3 regions of the Nitritalea sp. genome follow, and region 3 is predicted to be linked to each of the others. Evidence: riboswitches for the same ligand, from Rfam matches in the RefSeq annotation. Region 3 holds a riboswitch; each other region holds the start of a gene.
What was found. Region 3 has a riboswitch for S-adenosylmethionine ahead of ACXIT9_RS01320 (homocysteine S-methyltransferase family protein). Riboswitches for the same ligand answer to the same signal wherever they lie in the genome.
Positions count from the first base shown of each region.

Region 1 (7,389 bases), on a different contig from region 3:
CGCACGTACCTTCTCAGTCTTGTAAATGCGCCACTTGCCCTCACGCTCGCTGGCATACAGCACCGACTTGCCATCCTCACTGAAGGTCACAAAGCGCTCCTGCTCAGGCGTCTGTGTCAGCCGCTTGGTCATACTGCCGTCCACCGCCGTGACGAAAACCTCCCCACGGGCGATAAAAGCGATCTCTTTGCCGTCAGGCGAAACAGCCATCTCACTCACCCCACCCGACACATTTATGAAACTGTCCGCATTTTTCGTGGCCTGATGGCGAATGCTCACCTCCACACGCTTCGGCTCCTCTCCCTCGCGGAGGGTGTACAGCTCTCCATCATAGCTAAAGCAAAGCAAGCCATCTGCAGAGCTACTCAAAAAGCGCACAGGAAAATCGGTAAAGCGGGTCAGCGGCCGCGCCTCTTGCTCCTGGGCGATCGGCGCCTTAAACACATTAAAACTGCCCGAGCGCTCACTTAGGAAATAGTAAAAATCAGGGTTCTTAGGATCGAAAACAGGATTGCGATCCTCACCAGCAAAGCGGGTCAGCTGCTGATGCTGGCCACTGCTCTTCTCATACATCCAAATGTCCCGCGTGATGGCCGAGGTATGCTTCTTGCGCCACTCATTCTCACCGCCTTTTTTATCCTGATACAGCATGCGCTGCCCGTCCGCACTGAACACCACCGCCTCAGCGGGGAGCGTCCACACCTGATCCACACGGCCACCCCCAGCAGCTACCTGATACAGTTCAGGCTGCGATCCGGTCGGGTACTGCCGATGGGCAGCATCATCCAGGCGGCTGGTACTGAAAAGCACCTGCTTGCCATCCGGGGTAAAGGTGTACGGGAATTCGTCATTTGAGTGAAAGGTTAGCCGGCGCTCATCCCCTGCCTCCAGGTTGAGGACGAAGACGTCAAAATTACCATAGCGATCCGAGGCGAAAGCCAGCTGCTTGCCATCGGGAGACCACACCGGCATAAAGTCATGCCCTTCATGGCTGGTCCACTGCTGGGCAGCCCCTCCGGCACTGGGGACGATAAAAATATCTCCTTTATAGGTAAAGGCGATATGTTGGCCATCGGGAGAGATCGCTGGGTAGCGGAGCCACTGGGGACTCGCCGCCATACTCAGGCCTCCGGCCAAAAAAAGCGTGGCGGCCAAGCCACACCGCTTAAATAGTCGTATGATGCGCTGCATAAAGTTAAAATTGTTGCGGCCGAAAATACATAAAAAATCACAGCATAACAGGGATTATTTGATTACCTGCGGAAGGGACGCTGGTAACGGACGCGGAGATCGAGGTTTTGGGCCACCTGCGCATGGGCTTTCAGGGAGGCGCCCACCGCAAAGCCCGGAAAGAGCTCGTAGAACAAGAGGTAGCGCTGATAGAAGGCCTCCGGCTGATAGCCCTCCGGCTTAAGGGCATACCAGGCGAGCCGCTGCTCAAACTGCACCCGCCCCACCCATAAGGTATGGGACAGGAAAGGAGCGATGATACTGCCGCTTTGCGCCTCAGGGCGCGCCCGAAACGCCTCATCCTGAATAAATTCTACCCCTACGCCCAGGGACTGCAAGTTGTTTACCCGCCGCTTGGCACCCAGAGCCAGCCCCGCAGTGAGGCCCCGTCGGTCCTGATCGGGCACGCTACGGTTGGTCAGGCCACTCTCCACCTCCCAGAGCCAGCTCCGCGGAGCTGCTGCCGCTTGATGCCGCTCCCACTGGGGATGGCCGGAAGGAAAGTAGCGCAGCCCCAAGCCCCACATCGGATAGTTCATGCCCCGATTCGGCTGCCGCTGCCCGCCATTCGAAATATGATGGTAGTTAAATGCCGCAGAAAGCCCCCAGTGGGTACTGAACTGATAGCTGAGTGTCGGGCTGGTGTACAACAAAAAACTGATAGGCGCCGAAAAAAAGGTATTGTCCGGATTCGTTTCCGGGTCGAACAGGCGGTTCAGGTAGGCGGGGCCGATGCCACTGCGCAAGCTAAACTGCCAGCGACGGTCTGGGCTTTGCCAAAGGATGGGCTCGAAGTCTGCCGTCAAGCTAAGTGCCGCGCCCAAAACCTGCGGATTGTTAAAATTATGATAGTGCAGGCGAAGCCCTAGGTAATGGTGACACTGGCAGCGCTCCCACTGCCGCAGGCTCGTCTGCGCCCAGTCCAGGGAAATCGCCCCACCGAAAGGCTGGGTCTGGGAGACCTCCACCAGATCGCGTGCATGAGCGATAATAAAGCCCGTACTGCCCTCCGCACTGATGCGCTTCGGGTGACGTACCTGCGCCTGTAGCGGGCTGTGAACGCTGTATAGGCTGAGAGCAAAAAAGAAAACAAGCAGCTGTTTCATCCTCTTAATAGACTAATTTTTTTAGGGAAAGTTACAGGCCCGAGGGCCAAAAAAGAGGGTTTGAAAAAAAAATTAGAGAAAACCTTGGATAAATCGGCGCGATGCGAGACCTTTGAAGCATCCTAACGCATTTTTTATGTGGTGGGATTTATATAGAAGAGGCGAGAGACAGGCTCTATGACCCTCTGGCAACCTGGAAAATCCAAGGTGCCAATTCCTGCCATCGGTTGATACAGCCGAAGGAACTATAAATTCTTCGACCATGAGATTTATACCTGACGTTTTCTTTACCTCTATTTCCCAAGCGAAAGCTTCTTGTACCCTACCAGCTTTGCAGGAAGGTTTGTCACGCCTCCTTTCCCCTGTTTTTGCGCTCCGCGCAAAGCAGCCTTTTCTCCTGAGCCCATTACTTCCTTCAGCTAACCGGCCATCGCATGGTCCGCAGGGAAGCCCCATCGGCTCTTTTCGAATTTCTTTCCTTTTACCTATTGGTAGCAGCCAAGGCTGTTGCTGTATGCGTATGCTTTAAGCGATTTGGCTAAGGCAAAGCTTTCTTTTGTCTTTATCCTTCTGGCGATTTCGTTTAAAGCACCTCCGCTCCTACGGGCCCTTTCTGTGGCCCCTCACCTTTCTTTACATTCCTAATCCTATAAACCACTACTTATGTCAACGTACAGATTCGAAACCCTTCAGTTACATGCCGGCCAGCAGCCGGACCCGAGCACGAATAGCCGTGCGGTACCCTTGTATCAAACGACCTCTTACACCTTTAATTCGGCCGCGCATGGCGCGAATTTATTTGCGCTGAAAGAGTTTGGAAATATTTACACACGCATCATGAATCCCACTACAGCCGTGTTCGAAGAGCGCGTCGCGGCGCTGGAAGGGGGCGTCGCGGCGGTGGCTACGGCCTCCGGGCAGGCAGCTCAGTTTCTGGCGCTGCACACGCTTCTAGAAAGTGGGCAAAACTTCGTGGCAGCGCCGCACCTTTACGGAGGCACCTACAATCAGTTTAAAGTGTCCTTCAAGCGGCTGGGAATCGAGGCGCGCTTCGCTTCCAGCCTGAATGCTGCCGACTTTGAAGTCCATATCGATGCGAACACACGTGCGATTTACTTGGAAACGATCGGTAACCCCTCTTTCAGTGTGCCCGATTTCGACGCGATCCGAGAGGTAGCCGAGCGCCATGGCTTGCCCATCGTCGTGGATAATACCTTCGGGGCGGGGGGCTACCTCGCACAGCCGCTCAAGCTGGGCGCCCACATCGTGACCGCTTCTGCCACCAAGTGGATCGGCGGCCATGGCACTTCCATCGGCGGTATCATCGTAGATGGGGGGAATTTCAACTGGGCGAATGGCAAGTTCCCGCAGTTTACCGAGCCCTCTGAGGGCTATCATGGCCTGAAATTTTGGGATACTTTCGGAGAGGGTAATCCGCTGGGGCTTCCCAATGTGGCCTTTTCCATCAAAACACGCGTGGAAGGGCTGCGCGACATGGGGCCGGCACTCAGCCCATTTAACTCCTTCCTTTTATTACAAGGACTCGAGACCTTATCTTTGCGCGTGCAGCGCACCGTGGACAATGCCCTCGAGCTGGCGCAATGGCTGGAGGCACATCCGCTGGTCCGGAAGGTTCACTACCCGGGGCTGGCCAGCTCCCCCTACCATGAAAATGCCAAGAAATATTTGCGGCACGGCTTTGGAGGAGTGTTGAGTTTCGAGCTAGAGGCAGATGCCTCCGCTACTTCGGCCTGCATCGATGCCCTTCAGCTGGTTTCACATGTGGCGAATGTCGGGGACGCGAAAACCCTAATTATTCAGCCCGCCGCCACGACGCATCAGCAGCTCAGCGCAGAGGCCCGTGCAGCGGCAGGTGTGAGCGACAGTTTGCTGCGCGTGTCCCTGGGCATCGAGCATATAGAAGATATAAAAGCAGATTTCGAGCAGGCCTTTCAGGTGGTGGCACAGCGCCAGGTACCTGAGCAAGCCTAAGTGAAGAACTATGAATCTACAAGCGCCTTATCTCATCGTGGATATGACTGAAGACTATTTTCACCACACGGCCCCTTTTCCGCTGGAATCGGGGGAAGTGCTGGCTGGGTTTACCCTGAAATATACCTGTAGTGGACACCTAAAACCGGAGAAGGATAATGTCATCTGGGTGGTGCATGCACTCACGGGGGATGCGAAACCGCATGAATGGTGGAATGGCCTAATCGGAGAGGATAAGTTTTATGATCCGGATAGGCATTACATCGTATGCGCAAACCTGCTGGGCTCCTGCTATGGCTCCAGCCATCCCCTCAGCGTGGATCCTGACAGTGGGCAGCCCTATTACTATGATTTTCCTCAACTTACCACACGGGATATGGCGCGTGCCTTAGATTTACTGCGTGAGCATCTGGGCATACGGCGGATTCATACGCTTATCGGGGGCTCCCTCGGAGGTCAGGTAGGACTGGAGTGGGCACATCACCTGGGGGAATCCCTGGAACATGCCATCATCCTGGCATCAAATGCCAAGTCCCGGCCTTGGTTGATCGCCTTTAATGAGGCGCAGCGCATGGCTATAGCTGCCGACCAAAGCTGGGGAACGCGTAGCCCGGAGGCGGGCAAAAAGGGCTTGGAAGCCGCCCGTGCTATGGCTATGATTTCCTACCGACATCCCGATAATCTGGCCGCGAAGCAAAACGACGCGGAGGAGAAGCTAGACCACTTTCGGGTGAGTGCCTACCTGCGCTATCAGGGTCAAAAGCTCAGCGAGCGCTTCGATGCGCTCAGCTACTGGACGTTAACTAAAGCCATGGACAGCCATGACCTGGGCCGCGGACGTGGCGGGCTGCAGCAGGCACTCGCCGAGATTCGCGCCAAGGTGCTGGCCGTGGGTGTGGACCGCGACCTCTTGTTTAGCGCGGAGGAGTCTCGGGAGATCGCCTCCGGAGTGCCCTACGGCAGCTATGGAGAGCTGCACTCCCACTATGGACACGATGCGTTTTTAATTGAATACGAACAGCTTAGCTACCTCCTGCGCTCTTTCTATTTGAGCAGTGGAGTTCCTGTTTAGGCATGGCCTTAGGCCAAATTCCTATTGCCTCGATGCGGCCTTTTGGCTGTTATCGGGGCTTTTTTTGCTTTTAGCCTGTTTGTCCGCGAAAAAATACCATCTATCTATGTGATTACGCTGTTTAAACGATTTTTTGGCTACACATCACTTTACCCATAAAAAAAATAGGCATTTCGCGTACTTTACAATATGAAATACGCACAAATAAAAGAAACCTGTCTTTATGTTTCGGATATCGAACTCGCGGTTCAGTTTTATCATGAGATTCTGGATTTTCCGTTGATTCACGTTAGCCCAAACAGACACGCGTTTTTTCGCTGCGGAAGCTCTGTATTATTGTGTTTTTTACCCGAAGCCACGAAAAATGAGGAAGAACTACCGCCTCACTTTGCCTTCGGCAAGCAGCACGTCGCCTTCGAAGTCTCTAAACGTGACTATCTGAAGACGAAAATGGATTTTATGAAAAAAGGAATCCAGCTCACGCATGAGCAGCACTGGCACAGCGGACTGGAAAGTTTTTACTTTGAAGATCCCTTTGGGAATGTGTTGGAGGTAGTCCCTCCGGGTATTTGGGAGTATAGCCCCAAGTGATTTTTGCGCCCTGGCGCATCGCGTACCAGCGTAGCGTACCTGTTAGATTAGCGTACTGGTTTGGGCCGGGGAAGGTGGATCCCCGGCTCATTTTTTTTACTCTCTCCCGGAGGCAAGATTAAGGAATACGCTCAGTGGCTTTCCGATGCGCGTGTCCAGGTCACCGAGCGCCCGACGAAAGAGACGCCCACATAGCCGCGTAGCTCGAGGGTCTGCTGGTTTTTCAGCGTCATATGACTGGAATATTTCTTGCCATTCGTCGGATCATAAATTGTTCCTCCCTCATAGCGCTCCCCGTTGAAGTGAAAATCCTCCAGCAGGCGAATACCCAGCAGGGGGCGACTTCTCTGGCTTTTATCTGGATTATTTTCATCTAAAACAGGCTCCTTCACCTCTGGATCGGGCTTGATCCAGACGAGCTTGCCATAGAATTTACCCTTTTCCTGAAAAAGCTCCACCTTAGCATCCTTATCTTGTGTCCACCAGACGCCCAGGATATCCCCCGCGCTTTGGGCCTCGGCCCGCTGTCCAGCGAGTAGCTGGAGACCCACCACAGATAGAAATAGGATAAAAATTTTTAATTGCTTCATTTTTGCAGTAATCTTGTTGTTAGAAAGAGTACCCGATTTCCAAGGCTTTTGTTTCACGTGTCCCCATCCACCACTTCATATTCTTTACATCTCTTCGGTGAAGCGCTTTCGCTGTTGCCGGAAAAGGCCATTTGGTCTGCTACCCACCGTGCGCTGTTCCTGGCAGACACCCACTTCGGTAAGGCCACGCATTTTCGCAAGGCCGGCATTCCCATTCCCGAGCAGGTGCATGCCGGCGATTTTCAGCGGCTGGCGGCGCTGCTGGCGCGCTACCCGGTGGAGCACGTGTATTTTCTGGGAGACCTCTTTCATAGTGATTGGAACAGCGCTTGGGAGGATTTTATGGACTTTATCGCCCATTTTCCGGCCCTAAACTGGCACCTTATCAGAGGCAATCACGATATTTTACCGCCGCAGCTGTATGCAGGCAGCCCCCTGAAGGTTCATGCGGAAGGTTTGGCCCTGGGCCAACTGATACTGCGGCATACACCCCTAGAAAAGGGGGAGGCTACAGCAGCTGCTGGAGAGCGTCTCATCCTCTGCGGGCATGTGCATCCCGGCTTCCGGGTACAGGGGCGCGGGCGGCAGCAGCTGCGAATGGCTTGCTTTTTGCGCCAGGGGAATCAGCTGATCGTGCCGGCCTTTGGGAGCTTCACGGGCCTGCATGTACCGGAAATATCCTTAGCGGATAGCGTGTACGTGATCTCTGGAAGTGCAGTACTGCCCTGGCCGCTGGAAAAGACCCTCCGCCGCTAAGGTTCTTTAACAGAAAGGAATTGGCAATATTCAAGAAAGAAACGTACTTTTG
Region 1 is NZ_JBSZCV010000009.1:133,751-141,139, forward strand. It holds gene ACXIT9_RS08300 (S41 family peptidase) at 1-1,191, opposite strand, end outside; gene ACXIT9_RS08305 (acyloxyacyl hydrolase) at 1,254-2,336, opposite strand; SAM riboswitch class I at 2,482-2,590, shown strand; gene ACXIT9_RS08310 (O-acetylhomoserine aminocarboxypropyltransferase/cysteine synthase family protein) at 3,000-4,328, shown strand; gene ACXIT9_RS08315 (homoserine O-acetyltransferase family protein) at 4,339-5,400, shown strand; gene ACXIT9_RS08320 (VOC family protein) at 5,590-5,991, shown strand; gene ACXIT9_RS08325 (DUF2147 domain-containing protein) at 6,123-6,581, opposite strand; gene pdeM (ligase-associated DNA damage response endonuclease PdeM) at 6,639-7,337, shown strand.
Region 1: linked by a shared signal. The riboswitch ahead of ACXIT9_RS08310 (O-acetylhomoserine aminocarboxypropyltransferase/cysteine synthase family protein) and the one ahead of ACXIT9_RS01320 (homocysteine S-methyltransferase family protein) in region 3 are both predicted to bind S-adenosylmethionine.

Region 2 (7,389 bases), 120 kb from region 3:
AGGTCAAATTATTTGCCGGTTCGAATAGCCTTCCTTTAGCAGAAAAAATCGCCAAGCATTATGGGAAAAAATTAGGAGATTTGACCCTTTCCAAGTTCAGTGATGGGGAAATGTCACCTAGCTTTAATGAATCTGTTCGTGGCTGCACCGTATTTCTTATTCAATCCACCAACCCCAGTGCGGACAACTTGCTCGAGCTTTGCTTGATGATCGATGCGGCTAAGCGCGCCTCAGCCTATAAAGTCTGCGCTGTGATTCCCTACTATGGCTATGCGCGCCAAGATCGGAAAGACCGACCACGGGTCTCCATCGCTGCCAAGCTTGTAGCTAATATTTTGACCTCAGCGGGTGCGGATCGGATCATGACCTGCGACTTGCATGCCGGACAAATCCAAGGATTTTTTGACATTCCTTTGGATCATCTGAATGCTTCCGCTATCTTTGTGCCCTATTTGGAAAGGCTGAATCGGGACAACTTGATTTTCGCTGCTCCGGATGTGGGGGGTGTGGCGCGTGCGCGTGCCTATGCCAAGCATTTCGCGGTGGAGATGGTTGTCTGTGACAAGCATCGAAAGCGTGCCAACGAGGTGGCTTCCATGCAGGTTATCGGAGATGTGGAAGGCAAGGATGTGGTTCTTATCGATGATTTAGTGGACACAGCAGGTACTTTGTGCCGGGCGGCACAAATCATCCTGGAAAAAGGAGCCCTCTCAGTGCGAGCCATTGCCACCCATGGGGTACTTTCTGGCAAAGCCTACGAAAACATTAACAACTCTGTTTTAGAGGAATTGGTCATCACCGATACGATTCCACTAGCGCAGGAATCGAGTAAAATTCGGGTTTTATCCGTGTCCGATCTTTTCGCGAAAGCGATCCATGCCGTGACCGGAAATTCCTCCATCAGTGCACTCTTTATTTAATTTATTTATAACTTATTCTTAATTTACTATGAAATCTTTAGAGATTATAGGGTTTAAAAGAGCAAATCTCGACAGTGCTACTTTAAAAGAGCTTAGAGAAGACGGTCAAGTTCCTTCTGTGGTTTACGGACCGGGTATCGAAGAGCAGATTCACTTCTATGCACCTGCGATTCTTTTCCGCCCGCTCGTTTACACGCCAGATGTTCACTTAGTAGAGTTAAACATCGAAGGTCAAAAAATCAAAGCGCTTTTAAAAGACACACAGTTCCATCCGGTATCTGAGGTTCTTTTGCACGCAGATTTCTTAGCATTCAGCGAAGACCGTCCTGTTAAGATGGAGATCCCTGTTAATATCGTAGGAAACTCTCCAGGTATCCAAAAAGGGGGTAAACTCGAAATCAAAGCCCGTACCCTAAAGGTAAAAGGTTTAGCGAGCGCACTGCCTGATAAGATCAACGTAGACATTTCTCACCTAGACTTAGGAAAGTCTGTGAAAGTTTCTGAACTAAGTGTAGAAGGTTTCGAAATCCTAACGAGCCCGAACGTTTCTATCGCTACGATCGGTATCCCAAGAGCACTTCGCGGTAAGAAAACAGCTGAGTAAGCTTTTTCTATCTGACATACCCACATCCTGCCCAGCCTTTGCGCTGTGGCAGGATGTCTTGTTTCTGGCCGATAGCTTCCTACGGCCGCCCTCATAAGCCTCACTGCCCATGAAATACTTAATCGTTGGCCTCGGAAATATCGGCCCCGAATATGAATTGACCCGCCATAATGTGGGTTTTCTCACCTTAGATCGTTTAGCAGACAAGCATCAAGTCCGCTGGAGTTCAGGCCGCCATGCCTTTTACAGCCACTTCAGCTTTAAGTCTCGACAGTTTCACCTCATCAAGCCGACGACCTACATGAACCTGAGTGGGAAAGCGGTAAGCCACTGGATGGCAGAGCTGAAGATCGAAAAATCCCATGTGCTGGTGGTTGTCGATGATGTTGCTTTGCCTTTCGGTAAATTGCGCATGCGCGCCAAAGGCTCCGCAGCAGGACATAACGGTCTAAAAAACATCGAAGCCCTAACCGGTGGGCAAGACTATCCGCGTCTGAAGTTCGGCATCGGGGACGACTTTCCGAAGGGCCGCCAAGTGGATTATGTGCTTGGACGCTGGACCCAGGCTGAAATCGATGCCCTGCCTGAACATATGGACCGGGCCATCGCCATGATTGAGGCCTTTGGCAGCATCGGGATCGCCCATACCATGACCCAGTTTAATGAGTAGCCCACTCGGCTTTTGGGCTGCGGCCCAAAAAGAGAAAGCAGCTGGCATTTTGTTTTCTGGCTGCCACCTGCTTTCTTTGTAACAAAAGAAGTATTCACCTTTATAAAGAAGAGGCGAGAGAACAGGCTCGATGACCCTCTGGCAACCGGCCACTTGTGTCCATGGTGCCACATCCTGCCCCTATCCGGGAACTATAAACGGGTCAATGAGCAAGATGTGCACGGGGCGATGGTCTTTATAGCTTAAAAAAGAACCCTGAATTCATGGCACATTTCGAAACACAGGCGATCCGCGCCGGGGCGCAACCTTCTAACGCCGCCGGACATTCCAGCCCCATTCACCTTACCTCTAGCTTTACCTTTGATTCCGCCGAACAAGCCAGAGCCCTGTTCGCCGAAGAACAGGAAGGGCAAATTTATTCCCGCTACGCGAATCCAAATACCAGCTCCCTGCTGGAAAAAGTATGCCTGGCAGAAGGCACCGAAGACGGCATGGTAACCGCCTCCGGGATGGCCGCCATGTTTGGCAGTATCGCGGCCCTGCTCAGCCAGGGAGACCATATTTTAGCCTCCCGCTCCCTTTTCGGCTCCACGCACCAACTGTTGACACGCGTTTTCCCACGCTGGGGCATCACCTCTACCTATGGAGATATCTCCGATTACCAGCAGTGGGACAAATTACTGCAGCCGAATACTAAAATGCTCTTTTTGGAAACCCCCTCTAATCCGGGCTTGGAACTCATCGACTTAGAATGGGCCGGGAACTTTGCGCGGGAGCATGGGCTTATCTTGGTGGTGGACAACTGTTTCGCTACCCCTTACCTGCAGCAGCCGGCGCGATGGGGAGCACACTTGGTGACCCATAGCGCCACTAAGTTCATCGATGGACAGGGGCGCGTGCTGGGAGGATTGATTTTAGGAAGTAAAGCGCTCATCGAGCAGGTGCGCTTCTTTGCCCGGCACACGGGCCCCTCCATCTCCCCCTTTAATGCCTGGATACTGGACAAGAGCATGGAGACCTTAGCCGTACGTATGGACCGGCACTGTGAGAATGCGCTAAAAATAGCACGACATTTCGAGGGGCATGCCAAAATAAAGCGGGTGAATTATCCGTTTCTAGAAAGTCATCCACAATATGCCGTGGCCGTGAAACAAATGCGCCACGGAGGGGGTATAGTAACTTTAGATCTGAAAGAAGGTGCCGCCGCTGCCGCTGCCTTTATCGATCGACTGAACATGATCAGTTTTACCGCTAACCTGGGAGACGCCAGAAGTATCGTCACACACCCCGCTTCTACGACGCATAGTAAGTTGAGCCCTGAAGAGCGGGAACGTGTCCAGATCACACCAGGCCTGATACGCCTGTCGGTCGGCTTGGAGCATGTGGACGATATCATAGCGGATATCGAACAAGCACTATGATAAAAAAACGATTTGGTTTTTTCTTATTTATGGGGCTCCTTTTGGGAGCCCTTGCTTTCGCGCAACCTGCCCCTCTCGCTACAGACAGCGTGGACAATCGCAGCGAATACCTGCTTTTAGATAAGGGACTGCAGTTTCGCATCACGCGCTATGTGAATAGCCTGTATAATTTTGATTTCCGAGAGGCGGACAGGGGCTTTAAAGTGCTGGAATACGAATATCCCGAGCATCCGCTTCCCTACTTTTTACAAGGGCTAAGCAGCTGGTGGAAAATTTTACCCGACCTCGATAACGAGCGCTACGATGAGCGCTTCATCGGGCAGATGGACGTAGTCATCGACAAGGCCAAAAGCTTGCTCAAACGGGATGCGGAAAATAAGGAGGCCACTTTTTTCCTAGCAGCCGCCTATGGCTTTCAGGGGCGCCTGTATTCGGAGCGAAGATCCTGGACGAAGGCTACGCTGGCCGGGAAAAATGCTCTGAAATACCTTAACTTAAGTAAAGATGGGGACGAGGAGATGAGTCCTGAGCTGGTACTAGGGGATGCGCTGTTCAACTATTACTCGGTGTGGATACCAGAAAATTACCCTCTACTGAAGCCTGTGGTCGCCTTTTTTCCTAAGGGCAACAAAGAAAAGGGCATCGAGCTGCTGGAATATGTGGCCAATAATGCCTTTTATTCCCGCGTGGAAGCGCAATATTTTTTATATATGCTGTATGCCAATGCCGAAGGTAGCCCCTTTAAATCTTTGGCCATTACGGACTATCTGATGGACAAGTACCCGAACAATGCCTTTTTCCACCGGTCGCATGCGCGCAACCTATACACAGTAGGCAAGTGGTACGAGTGCAAGGAGGTTTCAGAGGAAATCTTAAGACGTCTAGATGCCAAACAGACCGGCTATGAGGCAAACAGTGGGCGCTATGCCGCATTTTATATCGCCCAGTACCACGAGCGTAGAAACGATTTGCCGCAGGCGAAGGCCTATTACAAGCGCACACTGGCCTTCGGAGAGGAGTCTGAGGCACAGGAAAGTGGCTATTACCTGTATAGCTTACTGGCACTGGGTAAAATGGCTACCCAGGAAGGCAAAAAAAACGAAGCCAAATCCTATTTCAATCAGGTTAAAAAGTTCGCCAAAAGAAAGCATCCTGCACATAAGGAAGCACGAAATTTTATTAAAAAGAATAAACTTTGAATTCATTTTTCCGTTTACCAAAGAAGTTCAGCAAGAGAATATTTGAATTGGCATGGTTATTGGCCTAGTTTACCCCGAATGCTTTTGCTAGAGCACAGCTACGAACAAGAATATTTCGTGTTTACACACCTTTTTCTCAGCAATTGCTTTAAAATAATATTTATTATACCTAACTTTGCACAAGATATTATTCTGTAAATACTTTCATCTATGGATAACAGCGTAAGAGTAAAATTTGACAAAATCGACCGTAAAATACTAGAAATTTTACAGGGCAATGCGAAAATAACCAATGCGCAGCTTTCGAAAGATATTGGGCTTTCTCCGGCTCCTACACTAGAGCGCGTCAAGAAATTAGAACAATCCGGTATCATTCGCAGCTACCATGCAAAGTTAGATCCAGAAAAGATCGGCCTTGGCGTGAGCACTTTTGTACTGGTTACCCTCATCGGACATAATAAAGCGAATATCGACGCCTTCATGACGGAGATTAATACGATCCAAGAGGTGATCGAGTGCCACCACATCACCGGTTCTGGTGATTTTATCCTAAAAATTATTGCAAAAGACATCACCGCCTATCAGAAGTTGATGCTCGAGCAGGTTTCCGAAATTAAAGAGGTAGATTCCATGCAGTCCATGGTGATTCTTTCCACTTTTAAGGATTCCAAGGTATTACCAATACCTGCATAAAGTCGCTTAGCGCACACCCGAAGAAGCATGGTCTCCCGATCATGCTTTTTTTTATGTACTTTTGCAGGGCGAAAGCCCTGCGTCCCTTCCGCAGTGGTGCAACCTCTGACCTTATGTCGACGATACAAGAAGAAAATCCCTGGATCTGCCAGGAGAAAACAACCGTTTTTGAGAACCCCTGGATCCGCGTAGAGAACCATCAGGTGCTCAATCCTGCCGGAAAGCCTGCCGAATACGGCAAGGTATGCTTTAAAAACCGCGCCATCGGCATCCTGCCAATAGATGCCGATGGGTTTACCTACCTGGTCGGGCAGTACCGCTACACGACAGGCGGCTACTCCTGGGAAATCCCCATGGGAGGTGGTCCACTGGAAGAGGCCCCACTCGCCGCCGCTAAAAGAGAGCTCAAAGAAGAAACAGGCCTCAGCGCGGAAAAATGGACCCTGCTCATGGAGGTGCATACCTCTAACTCCGCCACGGATGAAGTGGGCCTGATCTATGTGGCCGAAGGGCTGCAGAATGGCACTCCCGAGGCAGAAGAAACCGAAATCCTCCAGGTCCGTCGCCTGCCCCTACACGAGGCCGTGCAAATGGTCCTAGAATGTAAAATTACAGACGCTATTTCCGTATGTGGCCTCCTGCGCGTGGCCCGTGACTACGCTATTTAAGTACACTTATGCTTGGCATTCAGAATTTTCGGCAGCATAGCTCCAAAACCTTTTTACTCGCCTACCCCGTCATGCTTAGCCAGCTAGGACAGGTGCTCGTGGGCGTAGCCGACAGCATGATGGTAGGCCGACTAGGAGCAGAACCGCTCGCCGCCGCCTCCCTGGCGAACAGTATTTTCTTCGTCGTCCTTATGTTCGGCATAGGGATCTCCATGGCCATCACCCCACTGGTAGCTATGGCAGATGGGCGCGGACGTAAAAACCGCATCGCACGCCTCTTTCGCCATGGCTTTGTGATAAATTTCGGTGCCGGCATCGTGCTACTCCTGTTTATTTTGCTCTCCAGCCCCCTCCTGCTCCACCTAAACCAACCGGAAGCTGTGGTGGAAATGGCCATCCCTTATCTGGCCATCATTACCTTTTCCCTGCTGCCCTTTATGGTGTTCCAGACTTTCAAGCAGTTTACAGAGGGCCTCTCCCAAACCAAGCAGGCCATGTACATCACCCTGGCCTGTAATGCCCTGAATGTTTTCCTCAACTGGTTGCTGATCTATGGCAACTGGGGAGCGCCTGAAATGGGACTCAATGGCGCCGGCTGGGCAACGTTGATCTCCAGAGTGCTGATGGCGCTGATGATCGCCTACTATGTGTGGTGGTCGCCACGCTATAAGACCTATAACATAAATTTTCGCTTCCAGCGCTTTAGCTTCCCGATGGTCAGCAAAATGCTCCAAATCGGCATCCCTACCGGCTTTCAATTTATCTTCGAAGTGGGGGCCTTCTCCACCGCCGCCATCATGATGGGATGGATCGGGGTAAATGCCCTAGCCAGCCATCAGATCGCTATCAACCTGGCCTCCATCAGCTACATGATGGCCTCCGGGCTTTCTGCCGCCGCCATGGTGCGCGTAGGGAATCAACTGGGTCAGCGGGACATTCCCGGGCTGCGCGATGCGGGCTTCACCGTCTTTCTGATGACGGCCGCATTTATGAGCTTTTCGGCGGTCTGCCTGATTCTGCTGCGAGAAGTGCTGCCCGCCCTCTACATCGACGATCAACAGGTCATTCAGATGAGCGCCAGCCTACTGATCATCGCGGGCATGTTTCAGCTCTCCGATGGGGTGCAGGTGGTTGGCCTGGGCGCCCTCCGCGGTATGGCAGACGTAAAAATCCCTACCATCGTCACCCTGATCGCCTACTGGGTAATCGGCCTC
Region 2 is NZ_JBSZCV010000004.1:190,692-198,080, forward strand. It holds gene ACXIT9_RS01775 (ribose-phosphate pyrophosphokinase) at 1-920, shown strand, start outside; gene ACXIT9_RS01780 (50S ribosomal protein L25/general stress protein Ctc) at 949-1,524, shown strand; gene pth (aminoacyl-tRNA hydrolase) at 1,634-2,194, shown strand; SAM riboswitch class I at 2,292-2,394, shown strand; gene ACXIT9_RS01790 (trans-sulfuration enzyme family protein) at 2,458-3,615, shown strand; gene ACXIT9_RS01795 (tol-pal system protein YbgF) at 3,612-4,814, shown strand; gene ACXIT9_RS01800 (Lrp/AsnC family transcriptional regulator) at 5,025-5,507, shown strand; gene ACXIT9_RS01805 (NUDIX domain-containing protein) at 5,621-6,175, shown strand; gene ACXIT9_RS01810 (MATE family efflux transporter) at 6,184-7,389, shown strand, end outside.
Region 2: linked by a shared signal. The riboswitch ahead of ACXIT9_RS01790 (trans-sulfuration enzyme family protein) and the one ahead of ACXIT9_RS01320 (homocysteine S-methyltransferase family protein) in region 3 are both predicted to bind S-adenosylmethionine.

Region 3 (7,389 bases):
TGTCGATTTCATGTTTGAGAAAAAAAGTGCTGACACCTGTTTCTTTTTCTCCTTTGATAATGGCCCAGTTGATGGGCGCCGCACCACGGAAATTCGGCAGTAGGGAGGCGTGCAGGTTTAAGGTTCCTAAGGGGGGCATGCTCCAGACGGCCTCAGGAAGCATGCGGAAAGCTACGACCACCTGCAGATCGGCACCTAAGGAGCGGAGTTGTTCCTGGAATTCAGGGTTTTTCAGATTAGTGGGCTGTAGAATCGGTAGCTTGAGGTGCAGCGCACAGGCTTTTACGGGGGAGGGCAGCACCTTTTTTCCGCGGCCTTGTGGTTTATCAGGCGCTGTGAGGACGCCGACCAGTTCTACATGGGGGCTGGCATGGAGTGCTTCCAGGCTCGCCACGGCGAAATCTGGAGTCCCCATGAAAACTATTTTCAACTTTTTCTGTACCGCTGTGTTCATAAAACAAAAATACAAAGCAGCGATGGAGTATCCGCATGGGAGGGCAAAAATCAAAAAATTAACCCTTTTTTAGGGAGAATAAATGAATTTATGTAATTTCAATATGCCATTTCGGTAGAACTGTGCAAATCAACCTTTATTTTACCAGCAAAATTCATGAAAATCGTATCGTATTCCTTTTTGTTTCTAGCACTACTGGTGGTAAGTGCTTGTGGCCCAAGTGGTAACTCTTTTGCTATCCGTACGGAGGCTTTGGAGCTCAAGGCGGAAGGGCCACTCTTTGAGGGTTCTAATATGGCGCAGGCTACTTGGGAGTTTGATGTGGCAGAAGTATTACGCCAAAACCAAATCGATGGTTCCACCATCACGCGGGCACAGATCAGCGGCATTCAAATCCAGTATACGGGAGAACCCATCGACATGCAAAAGATCGTCCTGGAAGTAACTTCTAAATCGGTCGATATGAGCCGGGTGGCCCTCTATGAGGGAGAGATTTTAGTGAATAGCCCGATGGATTTGGGCCTCGCCCAAAAGCAAGCTAATCTGGCCGATGGTTTCATGAAAGATGGTAGAATTACCTTCGTGGCAGACTTTGATCTCAACCAAGAGGAGTATTGGGAGGATGTCGTGATGGAACTTTACGTAACCTTTGAACTATTAGTCAAGTAAACTATCCTACAATACACCTAAAAAAACCAATTATGAAAAAACTACTCTTTTTATGCAGCTTCTTGCTTATGGCTTTTTATGTGTCGGCGCAAGACGCCGATGCAATCACTGGGGTCTGGGAGCCGAGTAACGGTAAAGTAAGAGTAAAAATCGATCAGATCGAAGATAAGTTTTATGGCCGTATCGTTTGGCTCAAAGAGCCTAATGACCCGAGCACAGGCAAGCCGAAAGTAGACCAGAATAATCCTGATGAGTCCATGCGTAATGTGCCTTTACGGGGCTACCGCATGCTAAAGGATTTCGTGTATAACGGAAAAGGAGAATGGACAGAAGGAACCATCTATGACCCGGAATCTGGGAATACCTACAACTGTGTGATCACGATGAAGGACGATAATACCTTGGATATCCGAGGCTATGTAGGGGTGAAGACCTTCGGTAGAACGGACACCTGGAAACGTTTAAAAATCAAAGGCTAAAGCGATACCTATGAAGAGACATTTAGCCTGCTTGGCCCTGTTCGCAGGGCTTAGTTTTTCTTATGGTGCATTCGCCCAAGGAGAAGAAGAGGAAGAGGACTGGGACCTCTATGGAGAACTAGAGTTTGTGGATGAAAAAGGGGGAAAGGCCTTTGCCAAGCCTACTATCGTCGGGATGTCCCCGCAGCGGTTTTTTATGATCGGCTGGGATGTGCAGACCCCTTATGACATGCGCTTTTCGCAAACCAGATTCCCGGCCTCCGAAAATACCGGCTTCGGCGTGGATGAAAATCCAGATCCGGCACAAACCGCTCGGGCCAACTACACCGGAGGTTTTCGCTTCAATAGTGTCATTCCTGTGATCTCCAAGAGTAACCTAGTTTGGCAGTCGGGGATCAATTTTATGGATGTGCGCTATCAGATTACCGATATCCAGGGCGACACGGGAGGCGGTGAGCGGGGCTTGGCGCAAATTTTAAACGAAGATGGCCTACGTAATCTCAACTGGACCAATACCGTGTTTGTGCCTATTAATGAAAAGTCCTTTTTCGTCTTTCAAGGGCAGCTGGACATGAGCGGTAATTTTGATTTTGGCTTTCAGCCATTTAATACCGTGCGCGTTAGTGCGGCGGCCATTTATGGGAAACGTGTTTCTGATCTCAAGCGCTGGGGTGTCGGCCTTTCGCGTACCTATCGTGTAGGGAATATGAATTATATTCCGGTGGTGATGTACGACTGGACGAGCCCGGACCGCAAGTGGGGGACAGAGATCCTATTCCCTGCTCGTGCCAGTGGTCGCTATAATTTTAGTAAGACTTCCTTACTGCTTTTCGGCTTCGAGCTGGAGGGACAAAGTTACCGAATCGACGAATTCAGCAGAGGAAATAACAGCTTCGAAATTCGTCGAGGTGAGCTGCGTCCACGTCTGGAGTATCAAAAGCAAATCACAGGTCCTTTTTGGTTTAATATGCAGGCAGGCTATCGCTTCGACTGGTCCTTTGATGCGGATGAGCTAGATGGAGGACGTGAGTTCTTTAGAGGTTTCTTCGGAACACAGGAGTTCGGTATGCGGAATAACCTAGGTAATCCGCTCTATTTTAATGTGGGGATAAGTTTTGTAACTTTATAAAAAAACTTAGTTCGAACACACTTATACATCCTGAGGAGGCAAGTCCTACCTTGAAAATCGCTCCGTTCGGGGCGATTTTTTTTATGCCCCTTCCCTGTTCCTTCCTGCTGTGTGGTCTGTCATTTAGGTGCGTAGGGGGAGGAGGTGAATGCGAAAAATGCGAGGGGGATTTATCGCTCCGATAAGGAGCAACTTATTTTTTTACTGATTTAGAACGCTTTTATTGATTTATCTGTTAATTTTGAAATTGCTTATCAAGAAAGACTGAGGGACGGGCCCGATGACGTCTTAGCAACCTCTAGCAAGGTGCTAATTCCCATTTTCTACTAATCCTAACTAGGAGAAAATAGAGATGAGCGGTAGTTGAATCCCAGTATTTTTCTTCCGGTTCTTGATAGGCATTTTGTGATTAGCTATGATGAACAGAACCGAGTTACTCTTAGACGCCCTATCCAAACGTATTTTGATCTTAGATGGAGCCATGGGCACCATGATCCAGCGACACGGCTTGCAGGAGGCTGATTTCCGAACTCCTGATTTACAAGATCATCCGAAGCCATTGAAGGGTAATAATGATTTGCTTTCGCTCAGCCGTCCGGATGTGATCCGCGCCATCCATGAGGCCTATCTGGAGGCAGGCAGCGACCTGATTGAAACCAATACCTTTAGCGGGACCAGCATCGCTCAGGCCGATTATGCCCTGGAGCATTTGGCCTATGCGATTAATAAATCTTCTGCGGAGATAGCTGCTGAGGCAGCGAAGGCCTATACGGCCAAAAATCCCGACAAGCCGCGTTTCGTGGCAGGGGCTCTTGGACCCACGAACCGCACAGCCTCTATTTCTCCTGATGTAAACGACCCTGGTTATCGAGCCATAACCTTTGACCAGTTGGCAGCGGCGTACACCGAGCAGGTAGAAGGGCTTTTGGATGGGGGCGTGGATATTTTGCTTATTGAGACAGTATTTGATACTTTAAATGCGAAGGCGGCACTTTATGCCATCCAAGAGGTCTATGAAAAAAGAGGTTTGCCGCTGGATCCGCGGGAGGGAGGGATTCCGATTATGATGTCAGGCACCATCACGGATGCTTCTGGCCGTACCCTTTCGGGACAGACGACAGAGGCCTTTTTGATTTCGGTTTCCCATGTGCCGCTTTTAAGTATCGGACTGAACTGTGCACTTGGGGCTAGAGAGTTGCGCCCCTACCTAAAAGTCTTGGCTGATAAGGCTCCCTTTTATGTGAGTGCCTACCCGAATGCGGGGCTTCCAAACGCCTTTGGGGCCTATGATCAAGGGCCTGGGGAGATGGCACAACAGGTAGAAGAATTTTTGGCTTCCGGCTGGGTAAATATCTTAGGAGGATGCTGCGGAACGACGCCAGAACATATTGCGGCCATTGCGGCGGCAGCCGCCAAGTACAGCCCAAGACCCTTACAAGAAGAAGACGTGCAGGTATGAGAAGAGGACGAAATTATTTACAACTTTCTGGGCTAGAGCCCTTAGTGTTTACCCCGGAGCTGAATTTTGTGAACATCGGCGAGCGGACGAATGTGACGGGATCTAAGCGTTTCGCACGCTTGATTTTAAATGGACAGTATGATGAAGCGCTGGAAGTGGCGCTGGATCAGGTGCGGGGCGGAGCCCAAATTCTGGATGTCTGCATGGATGAGGGGATGCTTGATGGGGTGGAGGCGATGACGCGCTTTCTACATCTTATCGCCTCAGAGCCGGAGATTAGCCGAATTCCGATCATGATCGATAGCTCACGCTGGGAAATTATCCTGGCTGGCTTAAAATGTGTGCAAGGAAAGGCTATCGTGAACTCTATTTCACTTAAAAATGGGGAGGAAGAGTTTATCCAGCAGGCTAAAACGATAAAAAAGTTTGGCGCCGCAGTGGTGGTGATGGCCTTCGATGAAAAGGGGCAGGCGGATACTTATGCCCGTAGGGTAGAAATCTGTTCACGCAGCTATAAACTGCTGGTGGAAACGGTACGCTTTAATCCGCAAGATATCATTTTCGATCCAAACATCTTTCCCGTGGCTACCGGGATGGAGGAACATCGGAAAAATGCATTGGACTTCTTCCATAGCACGCGCTGGATCAAGCAAAACCTTCCAGGCGCTAAGGTCAGTGGTGGAGTTAGCAATGTGAGCTTTAGTTTCCGAGGAAATAATCCGGTGCGTGAAGCCATGCATGCAGCTTTTCTCTATCATGCCATTCGCCATGGTATGGATATGGGTATCGTGAATCCCTCCATGCTGGAGGTCTATGACGATATTCCGAAAGATCTGTTGGAGAAAGTCGAAGATGTGCTCTTCGATCGGCATGAGGGAGCTACGGAGGCGCTACTGAGTTTTGCCGAAACGGTGAAGGCAGGCGATAAAAAGGAGGTGCAAACGGCCGCTTGGCGCGAATTGCCTGTTGCTAAACGCATCGAGCATGCCCTGGTGAAGGGGATCTTAGATCATATTATCGAGGACACGGAGGCTGCGCGTGTGGAGCTTAAAAACCCGCTGCATGTGATCGAGGGTCCGCTGATGGACGGCATGAATGTGGTGGGAGATCTGTTCGGCGAGGGCAAAATGTTTTTGCCACAGGTGGTGAAATCTGCTCGCGTGATGAAAAGGGCAGTGGCTTATCTGGAGCCCTTTATGCCGCTACCAGATGAGGCGGCTATTCGTTCGGGCAAGTCCTCGGTGAAGAAAATTCTACTCGCCACCGTGAAGGGAGATGTGCATGATATCGGAAAAAATATCGTGGGCGTGGTTTTAGCCTGCAACAGCTACCAAATTATCGATTTAGGGGTGATGGTGGATGCGGAGAAAATCATCGATGAAGCAGTGCGGCAGCAGGTGGATATCATCGGGCTCAGCGGTTTGATCACTCCTTCGCTCGATGAAATGGTCTATGTGGCTACTGAAATGGAACGCCGAAACCTACAGATTCCTTTGTTGATCGGTGGAGCTACTACCTCGCGCATCCATACAGCGGTAAAAATCGATCCGGTCTATAGCGGCACAGTCATTCATGTAACGGACGCTTCGAAATCCGTGCCGATCGCAGGAGATGCGATCCACGAAGAAACACGCGAGGCGTATCATCGAGAAATCAAAGCCACCTACCAGAAACTGCGTGAGGAGCATGAAGCCAAGCAGCAAGTGAAAAAGTTGGTGCGTCTCGAGGAGGCGCGCGCAAATGGTTACCAAGTGGACTGGCAGCAGCATCCGGTCCAGGTACCGAAAAAAGTGGGCATCTTCAGCCCTGAGTTGGACCTTAGCACCTTACGAAATTACATCGACTGGACGCCCTTTTTTCAGACATGGATGCTGAGCGGTCGGTATCCGAAGATCCTCGAGGATCCGGTGGTAGGTGCTGAGGCGCGTAAATTGTACGCTGACGCCACCGCGATGCTGGATCGCTTAATCGCAGAACGCTGGCTGTCAGCTAAAGCGGTGATCGGTATCTTCCCTGTTCGCCGACAGGGAGATTCTGTTCAGGTGCTAGATGCTGCAGGAAAGGAGACAGGGCGTGAATTTCATTTTTTACGCCAGCAAGGCCAAAAAGGAAAAGGAGTTCCCAACCGCTCGCTGGCGGATTATCTGCATCCCGAGGAGATAGACTATTTAGGTGGTTTTGCGGTGACGACCGGACTAGGTATGGAGACTAAGTTGGCCGAATACGAAGCCAATGGAGATGATTACTCCAGCATTTTGTTTAAGGCACTGGCGGATCGACTGGCGGAAGCGGGGGCAGAGTACTTGCATGCGCGCGTGCGTCAGGAGTATTGGGGCTATGCCCCAGAGGAAAACTTGGATAACGAAGCGCTTATCAAGGAGGCTTACGCGGGTATTCGTCCTGCGCCGGGCTATCCTGCCTGCCCGGAGCATTCGGAAAAAGCAGCGCTTTTCTCTTGGTTAGAAGTTCCGGAGCGCACGGGGATTACCCTGACGGACAGCTTCGCGATGCTCCCTACTTCGGCGGTGAGTGGCTTTTATTTTGCCCATCCGGAGGCGCGCTATTTTGGCCTAGGAAAAATCGCGGAGGATCAGGTGGCCGACTATGCCGAGCGGAAGGGGGTCTCTTTGGCCCAGGCGGAGCGCTGGCTGTCGCCGAATTTAGCTTATAGCCCATCTTTACATATAGCAGCAGTTTAAATGAAAATTACAACATACATCGAGGAGGCCAAGAAGCCTTTGTTCTCCTTTGAGATATTACCTCCTTTAAAGGGACAGAGCCTAAAGGATTTACTGGATGGCATCGCACCCCTTATGGAGTTTCAGCCGCCCTTCGTGGACATTACCTATCATCGGGAGGAGTTTATTTATAAGGAGCGGGCTGGTGGGCTCTTGCAAAAGGTAAGCACCCGAAAGCGACCCGGAACGGTGGGGATTTGTGCGGCGCTGATGAGTCGTTACCAGGTGGATGCGGTTCCTCACTTGCTGTGTGGCGGCTTTACGCGGGAGGAAACGGAAAATGCCCTGATCGACCTGAGCTTTATCGGGGTACAAAATGTGCTGGCACTACGTGGAGATGCGCCGAAGGCTACGGGGATCTTTGTACCCGAGGTGGATGGGCATGTCTACACCAAGGATTTGGTGAAGCAAATAACGGCGATGAACCGGGGGCAGTACCTGCATGAAGAAACGGAAACAGG
Region 3 is NZ_JBSZCV010000004.1:74,469-81,857, reverse strand. It holds gene fmt (methionyl-tRNA formyltransferase) at 1-454, opposite strand, end outside; gene ACXIT9_RS01335 (hypothetical protein) at 611-1,123, shown strand; gene ACXIT9_RS01330 (DUF2147 domain-containing protein) at 1,156-1,602, shown strand; gene ACXIT9_RS01325 (DUF6268 family outer membrane beta-barrel protein) at 1,613-2,731, shown strand; SAM riboswitch class I at 2,980-3,090, shown strand; gene ACXIT9_RS01320 (homocysteine S-methyltransferase family protein) at 3,147-4,190, shown strand; gene metH (methionine synthase) at 4,187-6,889, shown strand; gene metF (methylenetetrahydrofolate reductase [NAD(P)H]) at 6,890-7,389, shown strand, end outside.